Regions from separate parts of the Rhizobium sp. M1 genome, predicted to be linked through region 1. Evidence: predicted binding sites of a transcription regulator. Region 1 holds the regulator's gene; each other region holds the start of a gene.
The links. Region 1 encodes LexA, which represses DNA repair genes until DNA is damaged. Its sites were predicted from a motif close to TGTTCNNNNTGTGTTCNG; they were not measured.
Positions count from the first base shown of each region.

Region 2: the regulator LexA is predicted to act here: its motif matches at 2,234-2,251, upstream of CO655_RS01260 (helicase-related protein).
Region 3: the regulator LexA is predicted to act here: its motif matches at 1,911-1,928, upstream of CO655_RS12470 (ribonuclease).

Region 1 is NZ_NWSW01000034.1:55,510-63,325, reverse strand. It holds gene kdsA (3-deoxy-8-phosphooctulonate synthase) at 1-846, opposite strand; gene CO655_RS26825 (VOC family protein) at 843-1,739, opposite strand; gene lexA (transcriptional repressor LexA) at 1,935-2,654, shown strand; gene CO655_RS26815 (ComEC/Rec2 family competence protein) at 2,635-5,067, opposite strand; gene gltA (citrate synthase) at 5,359-6,648, shown strand; gene lpxB (lipid-A-disaccharide synthase) at 6,684-7,816, opposite strand, start outside.
Region 2 is NZ_NWSW01000001.1:248,815-256,630, forward strand. It holds gene CO655_RS01240 (acetyl-CoA C-acetyltransferase) at 1-103, shown strand, start outside; gene CO655_RS01245 (beta-ketoacyl-ACP reductase) at 173-898, shown strand; gene CO655_RS01250 (YMGG-like glycine zipper-containing protein) at 1,058-1,318, opposite strand; gene CO655_RS01255 (DUF3309 family protein) at 1,345-1,500, opposite strand; gene CO655_RS01260 (helicase-related protein) at 2,309-5,527, shown strand; gene CO655_RS01265 (RNA-binding S4 domain-containing protein) at 5,530-5,934, shown strand; gene fdxA (ferredoxin FdxA) at 6,127-6,465, shown strand; gene CO655_RS01275 (CarD family transcriptional regulator) at 6,860-7,432, shown strand; gene CO655_RS01280 (RNA polymerase factor sigma-32) at 7,810-7,816, shown strand, end outside.
Region 3 is NZ_NWSW01000011.1:107,877-115,692, forward strand. It holds gene ettA (energy-dependent translational throttle protein EttA) at 1-1,057, opposite strand, end outside; gene CO655_RS12470 (ribonuclease) at 1,156-1,896, opposite strand; gene CO655_RS12475 (alpha/beta hydrolase) at 2,123-3,073, shown strand; gene CO655_RS12480 (DMT family transporter) at 3,087-4,043, shown strand; gene CO655_RS12485 (CaiB/BaiF CoA-transferase family protein) at 4,060-5,262, shown strand; gene CO655_RS12490 (thiamine pyrophosphate-binding protein) at 5,259-6,917, shown strand; gene CO655_RS12495 (RidA family protein) at 6,984-7,328, opposite strand; gene CO655_RS12500 (TIGR01244 family sulfur transferase) at 7,402-7,740, opposite strand; gene CO655_RS12505 (DUF4432 family protein) at 7,812-7,816, opposite strand, start outside.

The sequences.
Region 1 (7,816 bases):
TCAAGCCTTGGCGACCGCGTCGAAGGCAAGCAGCTTCTCAAGCAAGCGCGGCATGTCCTTGAGATAAACCATGTTCGGGCCGTCGGACGGCGCGTTGTCAGGGTCCTGGTGGGTTTCGAGGAAGACGCCGGCAATTCCCGTCGCCACGGCTGCGCGCGCCAGCGTTTCAACGAATTCGCGCTGACCGCCCGAGGATTCGCCCTGCCCGCCCGGCTGGGCGACGGAATGGGTCGCATCGAAAATGACGGGCGCGCCCATCGCCGCCATGATCGGCAGCGAGCGCATGTCGGAAACCAGCGTATTGTAGCCGAAGGAAGCGCCGCGCTCGCACAGCAGCACGTTCGGATTGCCGCTGGCATTGAGCTTCTTCAGGACGTTCTTCATATCCCAGGGGGCGAGGAACTGGCCTTTCTTGACGTTGACGACGCGGCCGGTCCGGGCAGCGGCGATCAGAAGATCGGTCTGGCGGCAGAGGAAGGCGGGGATCTGCAGAACGTCGATCACCTCCGCCACCTCGGCGCATTGCTCGGCGGTGTGAACGTCGGTCAGGACGGGAAAGCCGAATTCCTTCTTCAGGTCGGCGAAGACCTCCATGCCCTTTTCAAGCCCGATGCCGCGCTCTGCCGAGAGCGAGGTGCGGTTCGCCTTGTCGAAGGAACTCTTGTAGACGAGGCCGATACCGAGCTTTGCGCAGAGCTCCTTCAGCGTACCGGCGACCATGAAGGCGTGGTCACGGCTCTCCATCTGGCAGGGGCCGGCAATCAGCGACAGGCGCCCGGTATTGGAAAAGGTGACCTGGCCTTCGCCTTCGCCGATCTTGACCTCGGAATTGGTATCAGTGCTCATCGTGGTTCCTCGAAGGCAAAAAGCGCGCCCTGCCCGGGCGTGGGCTTCACCAGAATGCGATTGTTCTTGCGTGTGTATGTCACTCCGTTAGCAGCCAAATGCGCTTCTGTCACGGCAAGATCGGTGACGGTGAAGAGGATTGCCTGACCGCGCAGGCCACGATCGGCGGCGGAAACGACAAGCTCGAAATAGGCCTCCAGCCCTTCCGGCGTCATCAGGCTGATCTTGGCATTGGATGCCGCGATCTTCATGCCGAAACCGGTTTTCTCCACCACCGTCTGCCCGACCGCAAGACCAACGAAGGCGGCAAATGCAGCCGGCTCCGGCGAACAAAGGGCGATCTCGGCAATGCCGGTCACGCCATTGGCATGCGTCTCCAGAGCGGCACGACCGGCCGGGAACGAATTGATGCGCTGACAGGTGAAGAGAAAGAAGTCGGGCGCGCGCAGATCTCCTGAAAAGGCCAGTTTGAAGCTGCCGACGCTTTCCGAACCGTCCGGCATCCGCATCGGCCGGCTGAACTGCAACATCTCGCCGGCACTCGCGCCGCTACCCACGAATCGCCGATGATCGAGGCCGGCATCCTCGGTGAGGAAGGCCAACGCCGAAAGTCCCTCCTCGCCGCAGCGGAAGCGGAAGGCGCGATTGCGGGCGATGAAGACATTGCCGTGGCGGGCCGCTGTCTCGCTCTCCTCGACACTCGCCACGCCGAGCGGCTCGATATAGGTCTTGTCGGCGAAAAAGACGCAGGCATTTTCCGTTCCGAACGGATGGCGCGCATCGGCGGCGACGGTAAAGCCGAGCTTGCCGAGCCTTTCGCGCGCCAGGTCGATATTGACGACGGGCAGCACGACATGATCCAGCGGGTGCGGTTTGGCGGAATGTGCGATCATGATATCCCTCCTGACACGCCAGAGATGTGCGACAGCACCACCCTCAATGCAAGACATGTGCGCCAATCCGGCGAATGAAAATAAAAATCTCGACGAGTTGGCGCGAAGTTTTACGGAAATTTAGCTACTTGCGGAACACATATGGAACATATAGTGTCTGTTCTGGATTTGTTTCAATCACGGGGTCTGACGTCGATGCTCACGCGCAAACAACAGGAGCTTCTCCTTTTCATTCATGAGCGCATGAAGGAATCCGGCGTTCCGCCCTCTTTCGACGAGATGAAGGATGCCCTGGATCTCGCCTCGAAATCCGGCATTCATCGACTGATCACGGCGCTGGAGGAACGTGGTTTCATTCGCCGCCTACCGAACCGGGCCCGGGCCCTGGAAGTGATCAAGCTGCCGGAGGCCTATAGCCCCAGTCTTCAGCCGCGCCGCGGTTTTTCACCGAGCGTTATCGAAGGCAGCCTCGGCAAGCCCCAGCCGGTCGCCGCCCCCCCTGCCGCAAAGCCGATCGCCGACAACGGCAACACTGTGTCCGTGCCGGTCATGGGCCGGATCGCCGCCGGTGTTCCGATCTCGGCGATCCAGAACAACACGCACGACATCGTCGTTCCCTCAGACATGCTCGGCTCGGGTGAACATTATGCGCTGGAGGTCAAGGGCGATTCGATGATCGACGCCGGCATCTTCGACGGCGACACGGTGATCATCCGCAACGGCAGCACCGCAAGTCCCGGCGATATCGTCGTTGCGCTGGTCGACGACGAGGAAGCGACGCTGAAGCGCTTTCGCCGCAAGGGTGCCTCGATCGCCCTCGAAGCCGCCAACCCGGCTTACGAGACCCGTATCTTCGGGCCCGACCGGGTCAAGGTGCAGGGCAAGCTGGTCGGCCTCATTCGCCGTTATCACTGACAGCGGACGGGCCGGTTTCGGTAAAACTGTCTTTGCGCCAATCATAGGCTCGATGGCGCATCCATGGACGCGACAAAGCATCGAATGCGGTTGCGACCTCGAATCCCTCCTGTGCAAAACGCAGTTCGACGGAACCGGTCCTACGCAGCGTCTCGCCGGTGAAGAGTGTCGCACCCGAGCGGCAACGGTCGAAACGCAGGCGCACCGCGGTCACGACAATCTCGCCGGCGTCGCAGGCCGGGCCGAGATAGGCGGCGTTGTCGATGACGGCGACGACATGGCCATTGCCGAGCCTGGCTATACACCAGGCCTTCTTCACGCAGGAAAACCGATTTGTCTCACCGCCGGCTGCGGCGGTCGCCATCGCCGCCCTCGCGTCATTCTGCTGGTCGCGGGACAGCCTGACGCGGCGGTCCTCACCCGGTGGCGGGATGGCAGGACCATCCAGCATCTTCGGCGGGTGGTGCCTCGGCAGGACCAGCGCTCTTTGCCACTGGTCGAAGATGAAGTCCGGCGGGTTTTCACGGTTGGAAGCCATGGCCTCCGTCGCGACAAGCGCGACCAGACCACCATCCTCGGAAATCACCAGATCCGGTGGCCGGGACCCTGGCAGAATCAGCAGGATGAGCGTCGAAACGGCGAGGATCGATGTGCCGGCATGGCGCAACCGGGTGCGGAGCAGCGTCAGCAGCAGAAAGCCTGCCACGGCGACCGCGAAATACCAGGCGGGCAAGCGGCCGAGGCCGATGTCGCCGCCCCAGCCGGACACCGTCTTGGCGACCGCAATCACCAGATCGAGGCCGAAGCCGACCACTTTCCAGAGCGGAGCGTCCAGACCGAACGGCATGAGCAACATAGCCAGCAGCCCGGCCGGCATGACGATGAAGGAGATGATCGGCATCGTCGCAAGGTTTGCCGGCAGGCCATAAGCGGTCAGGCGATGAAAATGCTCGATCGAAAACAGCGCCGTGGAAAAGCCACCGATCAACGAGGTCAGGAAGACGCCGCCGAGGAAACCGGCGACCGCCACGACCGGCCGCAGGACCGGCAGCTTCAGCAACGGGTTTTCCCGGACGCGCCGGTCCTTCCACAGCTGGTAGCCCGATACCAGTGCCAAAGTCGCGGCAAAGGACATCTGGAAGCTCGGACCCAAGACTTCGGAGGGTGAAATGGCGATGATGACGAGCGCCGAGAGAACGACATTGCGCAGGCTGATCGACGGCCGATCGAAGAAGACGGCAATCAGCATGATCGCCATCATGATGAAGGCGCGTTCGGCCGAAACCCCGAATCCTGAGATCAGGAAGTAGGCCGTGACGGCGAGGAGCGCGCCGGCCGCGGCGAGCTTCTTTGTCGGATAGGCTTGAGCGACAACAGGAACGAGGCTGAGCAGCATCCGGAAACCGACGAAGAAGATGCCGGCCGACAACGCCATGTTGAGGCCCGAGATCGCCACGATATGCGCAAGGCCGGACTGGCGCAGCGCCTCCGTCGTTTCCTTCGAGATGGCGCGCCGCTCGTCAGTCACCAGAGCAGCGGCAAAAGCGCCTGTGTCGCCGGGCAGGATCGAGCGTATGCGATCGCCGATGCCGCTGCGCAACTGGTAAAGCCATTCGAGCAGAGCTTCGGACGTCGATCTCGCAGGCTGCGGGCCTGCCCGCGAATCGACTTTCTCGGGCGCACCGTAGAAGAAGCCGTTGGCGCCGATGCCATCGAAATAGGCACCGAAGGAAAAGTCGTTGAGCTCGGGAAGCGCCGGCCCCGCCGGCGGCGTCAACCGTGCTCGGCCGGTGATGACGTCACCGATCTCGAAAGGCGTATCGGCGCCGCGGGCGATCACGGTTATACGCCTCGGCGGCCGCTTCACCTGTGGCGCCTCGGTGCCGGTGACGGCAAGAACATAACGCCACCGCCTACGATCGTCGCCTTCGCGCCGCTCGACGCGGCCTATCACCGTCGTCGTCACGGATGAATCGAGTATGACAGTCGAGGCCCGCCAGCTTTCGAGCCGCGCGCAGAGCATGCCGCATACCACGAGGGCAAGCGCCATAAGCGTTGCCCGCAAGGCGGGCCGGCTGCGACCGGCGACGAGCACCGCAAGCATCAGTACCGACAGGCAGAGCAACGATGGAAGGAGCGGAAAATCCGTTGCAGCAAGAAACCAGTATGCCGCGCCGGCGCCGAGGAAGACCGGCGAGAACAGGAGCAGGCGGCCGTGGTCGGCCTCCTCGCTCAGCATCCGGCCGCCAGCACGCAGCGCTTGTCTCATTGCCGCCGGCAGCCGGTGGCGCAACGACATCGCGGACTGGGTTCTCGCCGGCCGCATCACCACAGCTGGGGCAGGAAGATCGGCCGGATCGGCAAGACCGACGCCCGCTTGCGGCCGCAATTCGACTGTCGTCAATTCCTGCATGCGCCGCCCGAACTTACCCTGCCCAGGCACCCAGAATGCAACCTCCGGGCAAATCCGGCAAGCATAATCGATTGAAATACGAGCGAAAATCGCAAATGCGAAAAGACCAGTCGAATCATCGGTTTCCGCTATGCGTGCCGCTCATCGCTGCAGTGCCTAAAAGGTGATGCCGCAATGCACAAAATGCCGTCACGGTAACTTGGCATTAGCTTCGCGATCATATAGCTATCGGTAAGGACGCTTAACCCCTATGGCGCTTTTGTGGCGCCACCGACATTTCGGAGGATCAGCATGACGGATCAAAGCGCAACAATAAAAATCGGTGACAAATCAGTCGACCTCGCCGTCAAAAGCGGCACGATCGGTCCAAGCGTCATCGATATCGGTGCTCTCTACAAGAACACCGCTTCCTTCACCTACGATCCGGGCTTCACCTCGACCGCATCCTGTGAATCGAAAATCACCTATATCGACGGCGACGAAGGCGTGCTGCTGCACCGCGGCTACCCGATCGAGCAGCTCGCCGAACATGGCGACTTCCTCGAGGTCTGCTACCTCCTGCTTTACGGCGAACTGCCGACGGCCGCGCAGAAGAAGGACTTCGACTATCGGGTCACGCATCACACCATGGTGCACGAGCAGATGAGCCGCTTCTTCACCGGCTTCCGCCGCGATGCGCATCCGATGGCCGTCATGTGCGGCTGCGTCGGCGCGCTGTCGGCCTTCTATCACGACTCGACCGATATCACCGATCCGCATCAGCGCATGGTCGCCAGCCTGCGGATGATCGCCAAGATGCCGACGCTGGCCGCCATGGCCTATAAGTACCATATCGGCCAGCCCTTCGTTTACCCGAAGAACGACCTCGACTATGCATCGAACTTCCTGCGCATGTGCTTTGCCGTTCCCTGCGAGGAATATGTGGTCAACCCGGTGCTTGCCCGCGCCATGGACCGCATCTTCATCCTGCATGCCGATCACGAGCAGAACGCGTCGACCTCGACCGTCCGCCTCGCCGGTTCGTCGGGCGCCAACCCGTTCGCCTGCATCGCGGCCGGCATCGCCTGCCTGTGGGGCCCCGCGCATGGCGGCGCCAACGAAGCAGCACTCAACATGCTGAACGAGATCGGCACCGTCGATCATATTCCGGAATATATCGCCCGCGCCAAGGACAAGAACGATCCGTTCCGCCTGATGGGCTTCGGCCACCGCGTCTACAAGAACTACGACCCGCGCGCCAAGATCATGCAGAAGACGACGCATGAAGTACTCGGCGAACTCGGCATCAAGGACGATCCGCTGCTCGAAGTGGCGATGGAGCTCGAGCGCATCGCGCTCACCGACGAATATTTCATCGAGAAGAAGCTCTATCCGAACATCGACTTCTATTCCGGCATCACGCTGAAGGCGCTGGGCTTCCCCACGACCATGTTCACCGTGCTCTTCGCGCTTGCCCGCACCGTCGGCTGGATCGCGCAGTGGAACGAGATGATCGAGGATCCGGAGCAGCGCATCGGCCGTCCGCGCCAGCTCTATGTCGGCGAACCGAAGCGCGACTACATCCCGGTTTCGAAGCGCTGATCGCTTCAGACCAATCGGCTCAAAAGAAAACCCGGTCAGAAACGACCGGGTTTTTTCTTTTTCAGCACGTCGAGCAGGATTTCGGCAGCATATTCGCCCGGCGGCTTTTCAGTCTGCATGCGCTGCCAGATGAGCTCATAACCTTCCTTCATCGCCTTGAGCTGGTAAGTGTCGGCCGACAGCCTTTCCATCCAGCGTGCGAGGCTTGCGCCGCGAACGACATCGTTCAGATATTCCGGCACGACCGCGTAATCGGCAATCAGGTTCGGCAGCGCCCCTGTCCAGGTCTTGATGCCCGATGTCAGCAGCCGCATGATCCAGTCGACCCTGTAGGCGGAGACGACGGGAACGTCGGCGAGCGCCAGTTCGAGAATAACGGTTCCGGATGCCGCCATGGCTGCATCGGCCTCGACGAAAGCCTTCCACTTTGCTTCCGCGCCGACAACGATCTCCGGCGTTACCGCCCATTTCGCCGTCAATTCGCGCACAAGCCCTTCCTTGTGTCGCATCGTCGGCAGGATGAAGCACATCGGTCCATTGCGGGCGACAAGTTCGCTCACCGCCACCTCGAAATGCGGCAGGAGCTTCTGGATTTCCGAGGAGCGTGAGCCGGGCAGAAGCAGGATTGTGCCGTTGCCGGGCCGTCTTCCCGCACGCAGGCGTCGGGTCTCCAGGAGCGCAGGGTCGGCGGTCAGGCGATGCCCGACATAGGTCGTTGCCGGGCCTTTGAGGCGCTGCATCGTCGCCGGTTCGAAAGGCAGGACGGCGAGCACGTGATCGACATAGGCAAGCATGCGCTCGGCGCGATATTCCTTCCAGGCCCAGACGCTCGGACAGACATAATCGACGACAGGCAAATCCGGCAGCGCCGTGCGGACACGCTTTGCCACGCGATGGGTGAAATCCGGGCTGTCGATGATGAGCAGAATGTCAGGCCTTGCGGCGATGATTTCAGCCGTTGTCCGGCGGATCAGGCCAAACAGCTTCGGCAGCCGGCTCAGCACCTGGGTGATGCCCATGATCGACAGTTCGGAAAAATCGAACAGGGATCGCAAGCCCTCCGCCTGCAGACCCTCCCCGCCGACACCGACAAGTTCCACCGGTCCGCCATGGATGCGCTTCAGCGCGGCGATGAGGTCGGCGCCGAGGAGATCGCCCGACACCTCAC
Region 2 (7,816 bases), on a different contig from region 1:
CACGCTGTTGTTTGAAATGAAGCGCCGCGGCGCGAAGAAGGGCCTGGCCACGCTTTGCATCGGCGGCGGCATGGGCGTCGCCATGTGCTTCGAGGCATTTTAATAGCATACGATACGATCCGTCATTGATTGAAATCCCGCCACGCGGGCGAAAACACGAGGGGAGCGGAACATGAGCAGAGTGGCTCTGGTCACCGGAGGTACACGCGGTATCGGCGCAGCCATATCCATGGCGCTGAAAAACGCCGGATACAGGGTTGCGGCGACTTATGCCGGCAATGACGAGAAGGCCAGAGCCTTCCACGAGGTCACCGGCGTTGCCGTATTCAAGTGGGACGTTTCGGACTACGCCGCCTGCGGTGAAGGGATTGCCAAGGTTGAAAGCGAGATCGGACCGGTCGAGATTCTCGTCAACAATGCCGGCATCACCCGCGATGCAATGTTCCACAAGATGACGCCGCAGCAGTGGCACGAGGTGATCAATACCAACCTCACCGGCCTGTTCAACATGACCCATCAGGTCTGGACAGGCATGCGCGACCGCAGCTTCGGGCGCATCGTCAACATCTCCTCGATCAACGGCCAGAAGGGCCAGATGGGCCAGGCGAACTATTCGGCCGCCAAGGCCGGTGACCTCGGCTTCACCAAGGCGCTTGCCCAGGAAGGGGCGGCGAAAAACATCACGGTCAACGCTATCTGCCCCGGTTACATCGGAACGGAAATGGTGCTCGCCGTGCCGGAGAAAGTGCTGAACGAACGGATCATTCCCCAGATTCCCGTCGGCCGTCTCGGCGAGCCGGAAGAGATCGCCCGTTGCGTCACCTTCCTCGTCTCCGACGACGCCGGCTTCATCACCGGCTCGACCCTGACGGCCAATGGCGGGCAGTTCTTCGTCTAACTCATTCTCCGAGCATCACGTGGACTGAAAAAGGAGCGCATCCGGCTGGATGCGCTCCTTTTCTGTCCCGGCACGCCACTGTTGGCGCTGACGGCTGCGGCCGGCAAAGAAAAACGGGCGCCGAAGCGCCCGTTGGGAAGTCCGATATGCGCTTGCCGGTCAGTAGCGGCAACGGGCCTCGTAGCGGCGGCCGTAGCGGTCGCGATAGATGCAGTAGCCGCGGCGTTCGACCGACTGGCCGATCAGAGCGCCGGTCAGACCGCCGGCAACGGCGCCGACAGCGGCACCACCCCAGCTGTTGGTGACGGCGCCACCGATGACCGCACCGGTGCCGGCGCCGATCGCCGTGCCTTGCTCGGTCGCCGTGCAGGATGCGAGAGCGCCTACGAGCGCGCCAACGAGAACAATCTTCTTCATCATGTCGTAACTCCCCAGGTTGTCGGGCTTTAGATGCGGCCCATTAGTACAAGGATAATGATAATGACGAGAACTAGCCCCAAACCGCCGGAAGGTCCATAGCCCCAGCCACGGCTATAACCCCAATTCGGCAGGGCTCCGATCAAGAGCAGAATGAGGATAACGAGAAGTATCGTGCCAAGCATGGTGTGTTTCCTTCATTTCATCCGCAATCTGAATGGACAAGAAACACGCATTGGCGATTTTTGTTCCCGGTTGAGCGCGTGAATTGTGATGCGACGGGATTCATGGTTTGCGATTCGTCTTCCCCGGTAAATTGTCGATATGGTTAAAAAGACGTTTAAATACAATATGTTGCGGTGAACAAAGCGGGAAGGTCGCGATGTCGCCGATTCGTCGGTGATTCGTTCCGTTTTTGATCGATCCGACCGCGCAAGCGGTTCCCGGCTTAAGACTGTGTGAATTTCGTCGTCGAAAGATTAACGCCCGCCCGAAGCGTCAGACGCGAGGATCTGTCGCCTGCCTGCATCTAGCGGCGGCACGTAGCGGCGCCACCAGATCTTGCCGTGAACGAAAGGTGAAAGCTGTTCGGTCGGCGATTCGTCTCCGATTCGTTCCGGATTTGGTCGAGGGGTTAATTTGGGGTGGAATTTTCGCTTGGCAAAAAGCGCGCGGCAGACCGCCGGCAAGGCGACAGAAATGGGTACGGGACGGAGTCTCGCGATTCAGCATTTAGTGGGAAAAAGTGAGTCAAAATCAATACTTAGCCGTGAACAAAAGCTGAATCAGCGGGAGTCAGCGATTCGTCGCTGATTCGTTCTCAGGCTGTTCCGAATCGGAAATGCCGGCCTTCCCGATGACTCGCAAAGGTCGTAATCGCGGAAGCATTTTAAAATCTGCCCTTGCGTTTGCGGCGGCAGCTGTCCATGTGTTCTGTGCCTCCGTCGCGAGGCGACAGTTTTCCTGGGGCCGCCTGCCTCATTTGCATGGACCATGACTCTGACTTCGCAGCCGATGATTCTGAGCGGGCGCGGTGTGACCGCGATGCTCGGACCAACCAATACCGGCAAGACCCATTATGCCATTGAGCGCATGGTCGCGCACGGGACCGGCGTGATCGGCCTGCCGCTCCGGCTGCTGGCGCGCGAGGTCTATACGCGGGTGGTGGAGAAGGTCGGCGTGCAGAACGTGGCGCTGGTCACCGGTGAGGAAAAGATTTCGCCGGCCAACGCACGTTTTTCCGTCTGTACCGTCGAAGCGATGCCGCGCGACACCAAGGCCGCCTTCGTCGCAATCGACGAGGTGCAGCTCGCCGGCGATCTCGAGCGCGGCCATATCTTCACCGACCGCATCCTGCACCTTCGCGGCCGCGAGGAAACGCTGCTGCTCGGCGCGGCAACGATGCGGCCGATCCTGCAGCAGCTCCTGCCCGGTATCACCATCGTCGAGCGGCCGCGGCTTTCGCATCTTTTCTATGCCGGGCAGAAGAAGATCACCCGGCTGCCGCAGCGTTCCGCCATCGTCGCTTTTTCGGCCGACGAGGTCTATGCCATCGCCGAGCTCATCCGCCGGCAGCGCGGCGGTGCGGCGGTCGTGCTGGGCGCGCTCAGCCCGCGCACCCGCAATGCGCAGGTCGCGCTTTATCAGGCGGGCGACGTCGAATATCTGGTGGCGACCGATGCGATCGGCATGGGCCTCAATCTCGATGTCGATCACGTCGCTTTCGCCCAGGACAGAAAATTCGACGGCTACCAGTTCCGCAACCTCAATCCGGGTGAACTCGGCCAGATCGCCGGCCGCGCCGGGCGGCATGTGCGCGACGGAACCTTCGGCGTCACCGGCCAGGTCTCGCCCTTCGACGAAGAGCTGGTGCAGCGCATCGAGGGCCACGAATTCGACAACGTCAAGGTTTTGCAATGGCGCACGACCGAGATGGATTTCTCATCGATCCAAGCGCTGCGCGCCAGCCTCGAGGCCGGACCGCGCGTGGCGGGGCTGACGCGGGCACTGCCCGCGGTCGACCAACAGGCGCTGGAACAGCTTTCGCGCTATCCCGAGGTCCTCGATCTCGCCGATCGGCCGGCCCGCGTCGAAAAACTCTGGGAGGCTTGCGCACTTCCCGACTACCGGCGTATCACTCCGGCACAACATGCCGATCTTATCTCGACCCTCTTTTCCGATCTCGTCCGCTATGGCACGGTGAACGAGCAGTTTCTGGCGGAGCAGGTTCATCGCTCCGATCGGACAGATGGGGAAATTGACACGCTTTCGGCGCGAATCGCGCAGATAAGAACCTGGACCTATGTTTCGAATCGGCCCGGCTGGCTGGCTGATCCGACACATTGGCAGGAAAAGACGCGGGAAATCGAAGATCGATTGTCCGATGCGTTACATGAAAGGTTGACGAAACGCTTTGTTGATCGCAGGACATCTGTGCTCATGAAGCGCCTGAGAGAGAATGCGATGCTGGAAGCTGAAATCAGTGTGAATGGCGATGTCTTCGTTGAAGGACATCATGTAGGGCAGTTAAGCGGATTCCGTTTCACGCCGGTGGCGGGAACGGACGGACCGGATGCCAAGGCGGTTCAGGCTGCGTCACAGAAGGCGCTCGCGCTCGAATTCGAAGCCAGAGCGGCGCGGATGCATGCCGCCGGCAATAGCGATCTGGCGATCGGCTCGGACGGGTTGATCCGCTGGCTGGGCGACCCGGTGGCGCGGCTTTCGGGCAGCGATCACGTCATGCGCCCGCGGGTGATCCTGCTGGCCGACGAGCAGTTGACGGGCAATGCCCGCGATCATGTCGCCGCCCGCATCGAGCGCTTCGTCAATCATCATATCAGCACGGTGCTGAAGCCGCTCGACGATCTGTCGCGCGCCGAGGACCTGCAGGGGCTGGCCAAGGGGCTGGCCTTCCAGCTTGTCGAAAATCTCGGCGTGCTCTTCCGTCGTGACGTGACCGAGGAGGTGAAGTCGCTGGATCAGGAGGCCCGCGCCTCCATGCGCCGCTACGGCGTGCGTTTCGGTGCCTATCATATCTTCGTGCCGGCACTGCTGAAGCCGGCGCCGGCCGAACTGATCACGCTGCTCTGGGCATTGAAGAACGACGGTCTCGACAAGCCGGGTTACGGTGACCTCATTCCCGTGCTGGCCGCCGGCCGTACCTCCGTCGTGACCGATCCGAGCTACGAGCGGATGTTCTACAAGCTCGCCGGCTTCCGTTTCCTCGGCAAGCGCGCCGTGCGCATCGACATTCTTGAGCGGCTTGCCGATATCATCCGTCCGCTGCTGCAGTGGAAACCCGGTCAGAACAACCGTCCGGAGGGCGCCTATGACGGCCGCCGCTTCACGACGACGACGGCGATGCTGTCGATCCTCGGCGCGACGCTCGAGGACATGGAAGAAATCCTCAAGGGTCTCGGCTATCGCGCCGATGCCGTGAAGGCGGAAGAGGCCTCGGCTCATCTTGCCGCGCAGGACGCCGCTTCGGCGCCTGCCGCCGTCGCGGAAACCTCCGCGGAAGAGACGGTGGAAAAAGCCGATCATGACGACGCCGACGCGGCGGCGGAAGAGGCTGCTTCCGAGCCATCCCCGGCCGAGACGGCCCCGGCCGCAGCCGACACGCCCGCGGCAGAAGCACTCCAAAGCAACCCTGCGGCCGAAGCGGTCGAAACATCCGCCTCGGCGGAGGCTTCGGCTGCCGGCGACGCGGCCGCTGCTTCCGGGGAGGCTGGCGAACCGGCGGAACCGAAGCCGGTTCTTCTGTGGCGCCTCGGCGGCCGTAACGATAATCATCGCCAGGCGCGTGGCCATGGCGAACGCCGCGGCGGCCAGGGCCACGATCGCGGCCAGAACCAGGACCGCGGCGAGCGCAATCGTCGTCCGGGCGGAGGGGAAGGCGGCGAGGGCAATCGCGGCGGCGACGGACGCGACAACAACCGCAACAACCGCGGCAAGGACGGCGGTCGTGATGGCCGGCCGCAGCAGGCAAGGGGCGGCGAGCGCAAGGACCAGCCGCGCGGCGACCGGCAGGACCGTGGCGATCGCAAGGATCGCGGCGAGCGCAACGATCGCAATGACCGTAACGATCGCAACAACAATCGCGGCGCACAGCCGCTGCGCTTCGAGGCCAAGCCGCCACGCAAGGAGAAGCCGATCGATCCGGATTCGCCCTTCGCCAAGCTCGCCGCTCTCAAGGAACAGATGAAGAAGTAGTCATGGGCGGGGAGACACAGCCGGCAAGCGGTTCGCGCCAGCGCATCGACAAATGGCTGTTCTTCACGCGCATGGTGAAGTCGCGTTCGCTGGCGCAGAGCCATGTCCAGTCGGGGCACGTGCGCATCAACGGCGAGCGTTGCAGCCACCCGAGCCAGATGGTCAAGCCGGGCGACCGCATCGAGTTGACGCTGGACCGGCGTGACGTCGTTCTCATTGTACGCCTCGCCGGGGAGCGGCGGGGTCCCTATGAGGAGGCCCGCCTCCTCTATGATGACCAATCCCCGCCGCCGGATGAGGCAAAACGCCTCACCCCCTACGAGCAGGCGATCCGGGCGACCGGGACCGGCCGTCCGACCAAAAAGGAAAGACGCGCAATCGACAGGCTGATGTCGGACGAGGATTAGAAAACTCTGTCTGCGGCGGCGGCTTTTGCAGATCGTTTATCCTTGAAATCCGGCGATAAAGCCGATACGTCACTGACAACCTGCCGGAAGCGTGCTTGCCTCCCAAGCCTGTCCACGCTTCGTCCGGCACGGGGGATAGGCGCGACGTTCCAGGTTGCCCGGCCCCATCCGCATGGAATCCTGGAGTTCTTCATGACCTATGTCGTGACCGACAATTGCATCAAGTGCAAATACACCGATTGCGTAGAAGTCTGCCCCGTCGACTGCTTCTATGAAGGCGAGAATTTCCTCGTCATCCATCCCGACGAATGCATCGATTGCGGCGTCTGCGAGCCCGAATGTCCCGCCGAGGCGATCAAGCCGGATACCGAGCCGGGCCTCGACAAGTGGCTGAAGATCAACACCGAATATGCCAGCATCTGGCCGAATATCACGGTCAAGAAGGACCCGCTGCCGGAGGCCAAGGAGATGGACGGCCAGACCGGAAAATTCGAGAAGTATTTCTCCGAAAAACCCGGTTCCGGCGATTAACGGGCTACCCGATTCGACCGCCGGATTCGGGCGTTTCCGCGATGAAACGTTTTAAATCCTGCGTGTCTGATATGGGTGATGTGTGTTGCCCGCATGACTCAGGCGAACCAAATTATTGATTTCCTCATATTTTTATGATAGGTTTCGCCTACTGTTCCATTTGTGGCATGACGCATGCCCAAAACCATCACGAAAGCAAAACCAATCCGTACGCGGTTTCCGTGACATATCAACGCTTTGAGCGCCGGGTCCCCCAGATCGCGCGCAAGAAGTCCTTGCTTTTGCCTGATGGGACCAGAGTGAAGTCACCCGACGGATGCAACCGTCTCAACCGGGCCTGACTGACCCGGCATCCGGCCGCCGCCGGATGCGTAACAGGGAGTTTTTGGATAGAATGACGACTCAGCAGAAAAAACCTTCTACAGCACGTCACGGCTTCAAGACCGGTGAATCGATCGTCTACCCCGCTCACGGCGTCGGTACCATCACCGCTATTGAAGAGCAAGAAGTTGCCGGCATGAAGCTCGAACTTTTCGTTATCGATTTCGAGAAGGACAAGATGCGCCTGAAGGTTCCGGTCGCGAAGGCGATGAGCATCGGCATGCGCAAGCTTTCGGAAACGGATTTCGTCGATCGTGCCTTGAAGGTTGTGCAGGGCAAGGCGCGCGTCAAGCGCACCATGTGGTCCCGCCGTGCCCAGGAATATGATGCCAAGATCAATTCCGGCGATCTGATTTCCATCGCTGAAGTCGTGCGTGATCTTTATCGTGCAGAGAACCAGCCCGAGCAGTCCTATTCCGAGCGCCAGCTCTACGAGGCTGCGCTCGACCGCATGGCGCGCGAAATCGCCGCTGTCAACAAGATGTCGGAAACCGAGGCTGTCCGCCTCGTCGAGACCAACCTCAACAAGGGTCCGAAGCGCGGCAAGGCCATCGAGGAAGACGATTCGCAGGACGAAGCCGCATAAGGCGACCCTGTTTTTCCTATGAAAAAACCCGGCCTTCGTGCCGGGTTTTTTATTGGAACTTTTTCCTGGCTGCCGCGTTTATCACACGTAATTGCGGACTGCTCGTCGGGCGCTGGCTCGTCGGGCGAACTGCCATTCCGTCAATGTTCGGTGAGGAGCGGATCATGCCTTTTCATTATCGCCCATCCGGCAACGTGAAGAAACAGGTCCGGCCCGGCCGTCTTAGCGGCACATGATGAGAATTAGGGCCTCCCCCTGAAAAGTCCAGGGGTGAGGCCTTCATGCACTCGCAACCCCATTCAGTCCGGACAGCGATGTTCCGGAAGGTGAGTTTTATTGTTCATTTTGAGGGCGAAGGCCTGTTTTGGGAGATCGAAATGAAGA
Region 3 (7,816 bases), on a different contig from region 1:
CGTTCGGGCCGATAATGCCGACGATGCCGCCGGGCGGCAGCTTGATCGACAGGTCGTTGATCAGCGTGCGGCCCTCGAAGCCCTTGGTGATGCCTTCCATCTCGATCACCACCTGGCCGAGGCGCTCGCTGACCGGGATGATGATCTGCGCGTCGCCGGGACGCTGCTTCTCGGCGGCATCCACCAACTGCTCGTATGACTTGATACGCGCCTTGGACTTGGCCTGGCGGGCCTTCGGGCTGGAGGCGATCCATTCCTGTTCGCGGCTGATGGCCTTCTGGCGCGAGGCCTCTTCGCGGTTTTCCTGCAGCATCCGCTTGGCTTTCGCCTGCAGGTAGGCCGAGTAATTGCCTTCGTAGGGAATGCCGCGGCCGCGGTCGAGTTCGAGGATCCAGCCGGTGACGTTGTCGAGGAAGTAGCGATCGTGGGTGATCATCATCACGGCGCCGGGATAGTCGCGCAGATGCTTTTCGAGCCAGGCGATGGTTTCGGCGTCGAGATGGTTGGTCGGTTCGTCGAGCAACAGCAGATCCGGCTGCGAAAGCAGCAGGCGGCAGAGCGCGATACGGCGGCGTTCACCACCGGACAGGCTGGTGACATCGGCGTCGCGCGGCGGGCAGCGCAGGGCTTCCATCGCCATCTCGACCTGGCTTTCCAGATCCCAGAGGTTCTGGCTGTCGATGATGTCCTGCAGCTTGGCGCCCTCTTCCGCGGTCTCGTCGGAATAGTTCATCATCAATTCGTTGTAGCGATCGAGGATCGCCGTCTTCGAGGCAACGCCTTCCATGACGTTTTCGAACACCGTCTTGTTCGGGTCGAGACGCGGTTCCTGCTCGAGATAGCCGACCGTGGCACCCTCGGCCAGCCAGGCTTCGCCGGTATACTCCTTGTCCTGGCCGGCAATGATGCGCAGCACAGTGGATTTACCGGCGCCGTTCGGCCCGAGGATGCCGATCTTGGCATCCGGGTAGAAGGAAAGGTGGATGTTCTCCAGGATCTTCTTGTTGCCATAGGCCTTGTTGAGGCCGGACATATGATAGATGAATTGACGTGCCATGCTGCGCTGCTCCGGGCGGGAAACTTCGTTTCGTGCCGCTATGTAGGCGAAACAGCGCCTGTGGGCAACGCCGAAACCCGGTTTAGGCAGGATTCCGGTCAGAAGCCCGCCGCATCGACGACACCTTCATCGCAGCCGAAAGAGGTTTTTCCCGCCCCCTGGATCAGATCGCCAAGGCCACCGCTTTTTGCCGCCGCCGTTCCCGCATCCTGAGACAGGCCGATCGTCAGCTCGCTGATCATCCTGACATTGCCGGCCCGCCGGCAGCTCATCTTGACGCGATCGCCCGCCCCCGGCCCGAAGCTCTTGTCGAAAGCCGCCTTGATCGCATCGGACTTGACCGTCTTGCCGATATTGGCAGCGAAGAGGTCGCGCACGGCCGATGCATTGAGCGCACTGACGAGATGGACGCTGACGCCGAAATAATCTTCCGCGCTCATTTTCGTGCAGGTGCCATGCTTTGTCCATTCGTGCCGTTCCAGGCCGGACTGCGTGCCGGGCATCGCCTTGGCCAGCGCCGCCTGCGTCTCGGCCGAAAGCGTGACCGCCGGCAATGTAGCCCATTTGCCGTCCTTGTCGGCAGCCTTCTGGTCGTCGCTGACGCCGCAATAATCTTGCCGCATCGGCCAGAGGCCGTGCAGCGAGAAATTCGTTGCGTCGTGGCGCTCGCCGGTCTGGCTTGCGCATTCGGCCTTCTTCTGGTTCGTCTGACAGAAGGCGGGCTGCCAGCTCGCCGCAAGAATGAAACGGGTGCGCCCCGTGGCCTCCTGCGCCATGGCGGCGCCGGCAACGGCCATCGATACGGCGAACGTCAAGGTACGCAACTGCATGCTGCTCATTTCAACCCCCATAGAAGAACAATGCAGGAACAGATAAGCACAAAGAGTAAACGGCAGCAACCCTGAATCGCAATATTCCTTTAATTTGTTATCGACTGCATTCAGCGCCTTAAAGTCACCCAACCGACACTTTGTCACTTTGAGTTGAAGCATAATCGCTCAAATCGATTTCGCTTTAGGAAATTATGCGCTAGCGATCTGTTCTGCGGCGGCAGGGAGGATCCGAATGTTTTCTGAAACGCAATGGCTCTCCGTGCCGGGAGCATCGCTGGCCTATCACCATGCCGAAGCCACCGGCCCCGCATGCGGCATTCTGTTGATATCGCACGGTCTGGCGGAGCACTCGAAGCGGTATCGCCGCTTTGCCGAGGCGATGGCGGCGCGCGGCTATCACATCTATGCCCATGATCACCGCGGCCATGGCGAGACGACGGCGCCCGACGCTCCGATCGGCCGCTTCGCGCGGCGGGACGGCGTCGAACGGGTGATCGGCGACATCATCGCCATGCGCGCGCATGCGGCCTCGCGCCATCCCGGCCTGAAGGTGATCCTCTTCGGCCATTCGATGGGTGGCCTCATCGCGCTCAATGCCGCCGTCGCCGCTCCGGCCGAGTTCGACGCGGTCGCCGTCTGGAACTCCAATTTCGCCGTCGGTCTTGCCGGTCGCGCCGCCCAGGCGATCCTCATCGGCGAAAGGATGCTGAAAGGTTCGGACGTGCCGAGCGGCCTCCTGCCGAAACTCACCTTCGCCGCCTGGGGCCGGTCCATTGCCAACCGCCGCACGGAATTCGACTGGCTTTCGCATATTCCCGACGAAGTCGACAAATATGTCGCCGACCCTCTTTGCGGCTTCGACGCCTCGGTTTCGCTCTGGCTCGATGTCTTCGAACTAACCTTCCGCGCACCGCAAAAGATCCATCTCGACCGGCTGCGGCGCGACCTGCCGATCCATCTGGTCGGCGGCGCAGAAGATCCGGCGACCGAGCGTGGAAAAGCCGTGCTCTGGCTGTCAAACCATTTGAAAAGCCAAGGCTTCTCCCGTATCAGCACTGAGATATATCAGGACACGCGGCACGAAACGCTGAATGAGATTGGCGCAGATGCAGCCATTACCGCCTTCGCGGACTGGTGTGACGGCGCGGTCGGCAAAAGCCGGAACGGCCAAAATCCCGGATAACGAGAATTCCACCATGAGCAGCACCTCCGCCCGGTCCGTTTCGTCCCCCTCCGACGTGACGATGGGGCTTGCGCTGATGTTTCTTTCGGTGATGTTTTCGCCGCTCATCGACATCTTCGCCAAACTTGCCGTCGTCACCATCCCCTCCGCCGAGATCACCGCCGGCCGCTTCGCGGTGCAGGCGCTCTGCATGCTGCCGATCGTCATCTGGCGGCGCAGCTTTGCCGATTTCTCCTGGCGCCAGAGCCAGTTCCATGCCATCCGCGGCGCGATCATCACCATCTCGATGATTTCCTTCGTCACTACGCTGAAATACATGGCGGTCGCCGATGCGATCGCGATCTTCTTCGTCGAGCCGATCATGGTGACGATCCTCGGCGGCATTTTCCTGAAGGAGACGATCGGCTGGCGGCGCTACACCGCCTGCGGCGTCGGCTTCTTCGGAGCGATGCTGATCATCCAGCCGAGTTTCAACGAAGTCGGCTACATCGCGCTCCTGCCCATCCTCAGCGCTCTCTGCATCGCCATTTTCGTGCTGATGACCCGCGTTCTGTCGCACAAGGAAGATCCCTGGGCGATGCAGTTCCAGATGGGCATCTGGGGCCTCATCTTCTGCACCCTTCTGCTTCTTGCCGGCGATGGCAGCGGCTCCGATATCTTCGATCCCGTCATGCCGGCAGGCAGCGCCTGGTTCTATGTCGCCGGCGTCGGCGCCATGGCCGCGATAGCGGGCATCTTCGGCGTCTACGCCTATCGCGCCGCACCGGCTTCGACGCTGGCGCCGCTGCAATATTTCGAGATCGTCTCGGCCACGATCTTCGCCTGGCTTGTTTTCGGCGACTTTCCGGATGCGATCAAATGGCTCGGCATCATGATCATCATCGCCTCCGGCATCTACATCCTTTGGCGCGAGCGCCGCTTTGCTTCCAAACCCGTATCCGATACATCTGAGGTGACGCTGGCGCCGTAGATTGCCCGGGAGGACCATGACCGAGAGCCTGACGAAAAAACCGCCGCTTGCCGGCATCCGGGTGATCGAGCTCGCCCGCGTGCTGGCCGGCCCCTGGGCGGGACAAATGCTCGCCGATCTCGGCGCCGATGTCATCAAGGTCGAAAATCCCGACGGCGGCGACGATACGCGCCAATGGGGCCCGCCCTTCGTCGAAGGTGCCGACGGCGAAAATCTCTCGGCCGCCTATTACCACGCCGCCAATCGGGGCAAACGCTCCATCGCCGCCGACCTGAAAAGTCCCGAGGGCCAGGATCTCGTCCGCCGCCTGGCGTCCACTGCCGACGTGGTGATCGAGAACTTCAAGCTCGGCGGCCTCGTCAAATACGGGCTCGATTACGACAGCCTGCGCAGACTGAACCCGAAGCTCGTCTACTGCTCGATCACCGGCTTCGGCCAGACCGGCCCCTATGCCAGCCTCGCCGGCTACGATTACATCGTTCAGGGCATGTCCGGCTTCATGTCGATCACCGGCGAGCCGGACGGCCAGCCGATGAAGGCGGGTGTGGCGATCGCCGATATCTTCACCGGCATCTATGCCGTCTCGGCAATCGAGGCGGCCCTGATCCATGCCCTGAAGACCGGCGAAGGCCAACTCGTCGACATGGCGCTGCTCGATGTGCAATCGGCCGTGCTCGCCAATCAGAACATGAACTACCTCGTCTCCGGCGCTGCACCGACCCGGCTCGGCAACGCCCATCCGAATATCTCGCCCTATGAGGTCGTGCCGGCGGCCGATGGCTACCTCATTCTTGCCGTCGGCAATGACGGCCAGTTCGCTCGCCTCTGCACCATCCTCGGCCTTGAGACGATCGCCGCCGACGACCGTTTCGCCACCAACAGGGCCCGGGTCGGCAATCGGGCCGAGCTGCGCCGGCTCGTTTCGACCGAGACGCTGAAATGGCAGAAAGCGGACCTGTTGAAGGCCTGCGAAGAGAACGGGGTGCCTGCCGGCGCGATCAATACGATCGAGGAGATGTTCGCCGATCCGCAGGTGCGCGCCCGCGGTCTGCGGATCGATCTTGCCGATGCCGCCGGCACGCTCATCCCCGGGGTCAGGACGCCGGTGGTGCTGTCCGAGACGCCGCTGCATTACGTCAGGCCGAGCCCGCGCCTCGACGAACACAGGCAAGAAATTCTGGCGGAGCTCGCCGAGCGCGAGAGGGAGGTATCGTCATGAAGAAGACCGGTGGGGAACTGATCGTCGAGGCGCTGAAGGCCAATGGCGTCAAACGCCTCTCCTGCGTACCCGGCGAGAGTTTCCTCGCCGTTCTCGATGCCCTGCGGGACAGCGATATCGATGTCCTCGTCTGCCGCCAGGAGGGCGGAGCGGCGATGATGGCGGATTGCTGGGGCAGGCTGACCGGTGAACCCGGCATCTGCATGGTCACCCGCGGCCCCGGCGCCACCAATGCCTCCGCCGGCCTGCATATATCAAGACAGGATTCGATCCCGATGATCCTCTTCATCGGTCAGGTGCAACGCGAAGCCCGCGAGCGCGAGGCCTTCCAGGAAGTCGAATTCCGCCGCGCCTTCACCGAATTCGCCAAATGGGTGGGTGAGATCGACGATGCCGCCCGCATTCCCGAGTTCGTCACCCGCGCCTTTGCGATCGCAACCTCCGGCCGCCCCGGCCCCGTCGTGTTGACGCTGCCGGAGGATATGCTGCGCGACGAAGTCGAGGCGCCCCGCCCCAAGCGTTACGTCAGCGTCGAGGCGCATCCCGGCCGCAGCCAGATCGACGATCTCTATGTCAGACTGCTGAAGGCCGAGCGGCCGATGGTGATCCTCGGCGGCACGCGCTGGGATGCCGATGCCGTCGCCGATTTTGCAGGCTTTGCCGAGCGTTTCCAGCTTCCCGTCGGCTGCTCCTTCCGCCGGCAGATGCTGTTCGATCATCTCCATCCCTGTTACGCCGGCGATGTCGGCATCGGCATCAATCCGGTCCTCGCCAAGGAAATCAAGGAAAGCGACCTGCTGATCCTTCTTGGCGGCCGCATGTCGGAAATGCCGTCCTCGTCCTATACGCTGATCGATATCCCCTACCCCCAGCAATCACTGGTGCACGTCTATCCCGATGCTTCCGAACTGGGACGCGTCTACCGCCCGGATCTCGCTATCTGCGCCGCTCCTGATGATTTCGTCGCCGCGCTCGCCGATCTCGAAGCGCCGGCCGAACCGCACTGGGCGGAGCGCACGCAGCGCATGCATCAGGCCTATCTTTCCTGGTCGAAGCCGCCGGCAACAGGTCCGGGCGCCGTTCACATGGGCCCGATCATGGAATGGCTGGAGGCCAATACCGCGGCGGATACGATCTTCACCAACGGCGCCGGCAACTATGCCACCTGGCTGCACCGCTTCCATCGTTTCCGCCGTTTCAACACCCAGGCCGCCCCGACCTCCGGCTCGATGGGTTATGGCCTGCCCGCCGCCGTCGCCGCCAAACGGCTCTTTCCCGAGCGCGAGGTCATCTGCTTTGCCGGCGACGGCTGTTTCCTGATGCACGGCCAGGAATTCGCCACCGCCATCCGCTACGGGCTGCCGATCATCGCGATCGTGGTCAACAACGGCATGTACGGCACCATCCGCATGCACCAGGAGCGCGAATATCCCGGCCGCGTCAGCAGCACCGATCTGACCAATCCCGATTTCGCCGCCCTTGCCCGCGCCTATGGCGGCCACGGCGAGACGGTGGAGCGGACGGAAGAATTCGCCGCAGCCTTCGAGCGGGCGCGCAACAGCGGCAAGCCGGCAATCATCGAAGTCAAACTCGATCCCGAGGCGATCACGCCGACCCGCACGCTCTCGGAAATCGCGCAAACAAAAAGCCGGTAAGCCCGTGACCGCCCCCATTTGGATTGGTCACGCACCTACCGGCTTTGATGCAATTCAGCAGTAACCTCAGTCGATCGCGGCGGTGACGATGAACTCGACCTTGTATTTCGGCGCAGCGAGCTTGGCTTCGCTGGTGGCACGGGCCGGCGGGTTGGCCGGATCGATCCAGGCTTCCCAGGCGGCGTTCATCTCGGCGAAATAAGCGATATCGGAGAGATAGACGATCGTCTGCAGGATCTTCGACTTGTTGCTGCCTGATGCAGCCAGCAGGCGGTCGACTTCGGCAAGCGAGGACTTGCACTGATCGGTGACGCTTTCGCCCTCGCCGACCTGGCCTGCGAGATAAACCGTGTTGCCGTGAATGACGGCGCCGCTCATGCGCGCGCCGACGTCGATACGCTTAATGCTCATCATAGTCTCCTGAGTGAATGGAAAAGTGACGGCGCTGCGGTGCAGCGCCGGAAAATCGGCAGCCGGACCGGGCCTAGCTGCGGATATGGTGGGTCTTCTGGTAGATCGCCGTCGAGCGGGCGCCGGAGCGGCAATAGCCGAGCATCGGCCGCGGGAATTCGTCGAGCGCATCGACCATGCCCTGCACCGCCTCCTCGGTCACGCCCATCGGCCCGACAGGCACATGGGTGATCTCGAGGCCGAGTTCCCGCGCGCGCGCCTCGATGACCGAGAACGAGGTCTGATCCGGGCTCTCATGGTCGGGGCGGTGGCAGACGATCGATTTGAACCCCAGCGCCTTGATCTCGTCGAGCTCCTCGAGCGTGATCTGGCCCGAAACCGAATATTCATCGTCGATCTGGCGAATATCCATCGTCCTGTCTCCTCATAAATCCTGGGCTGAAGGTCTACGACGGAGGCCGGCGAGCGTCAACAACACTTCACTCACA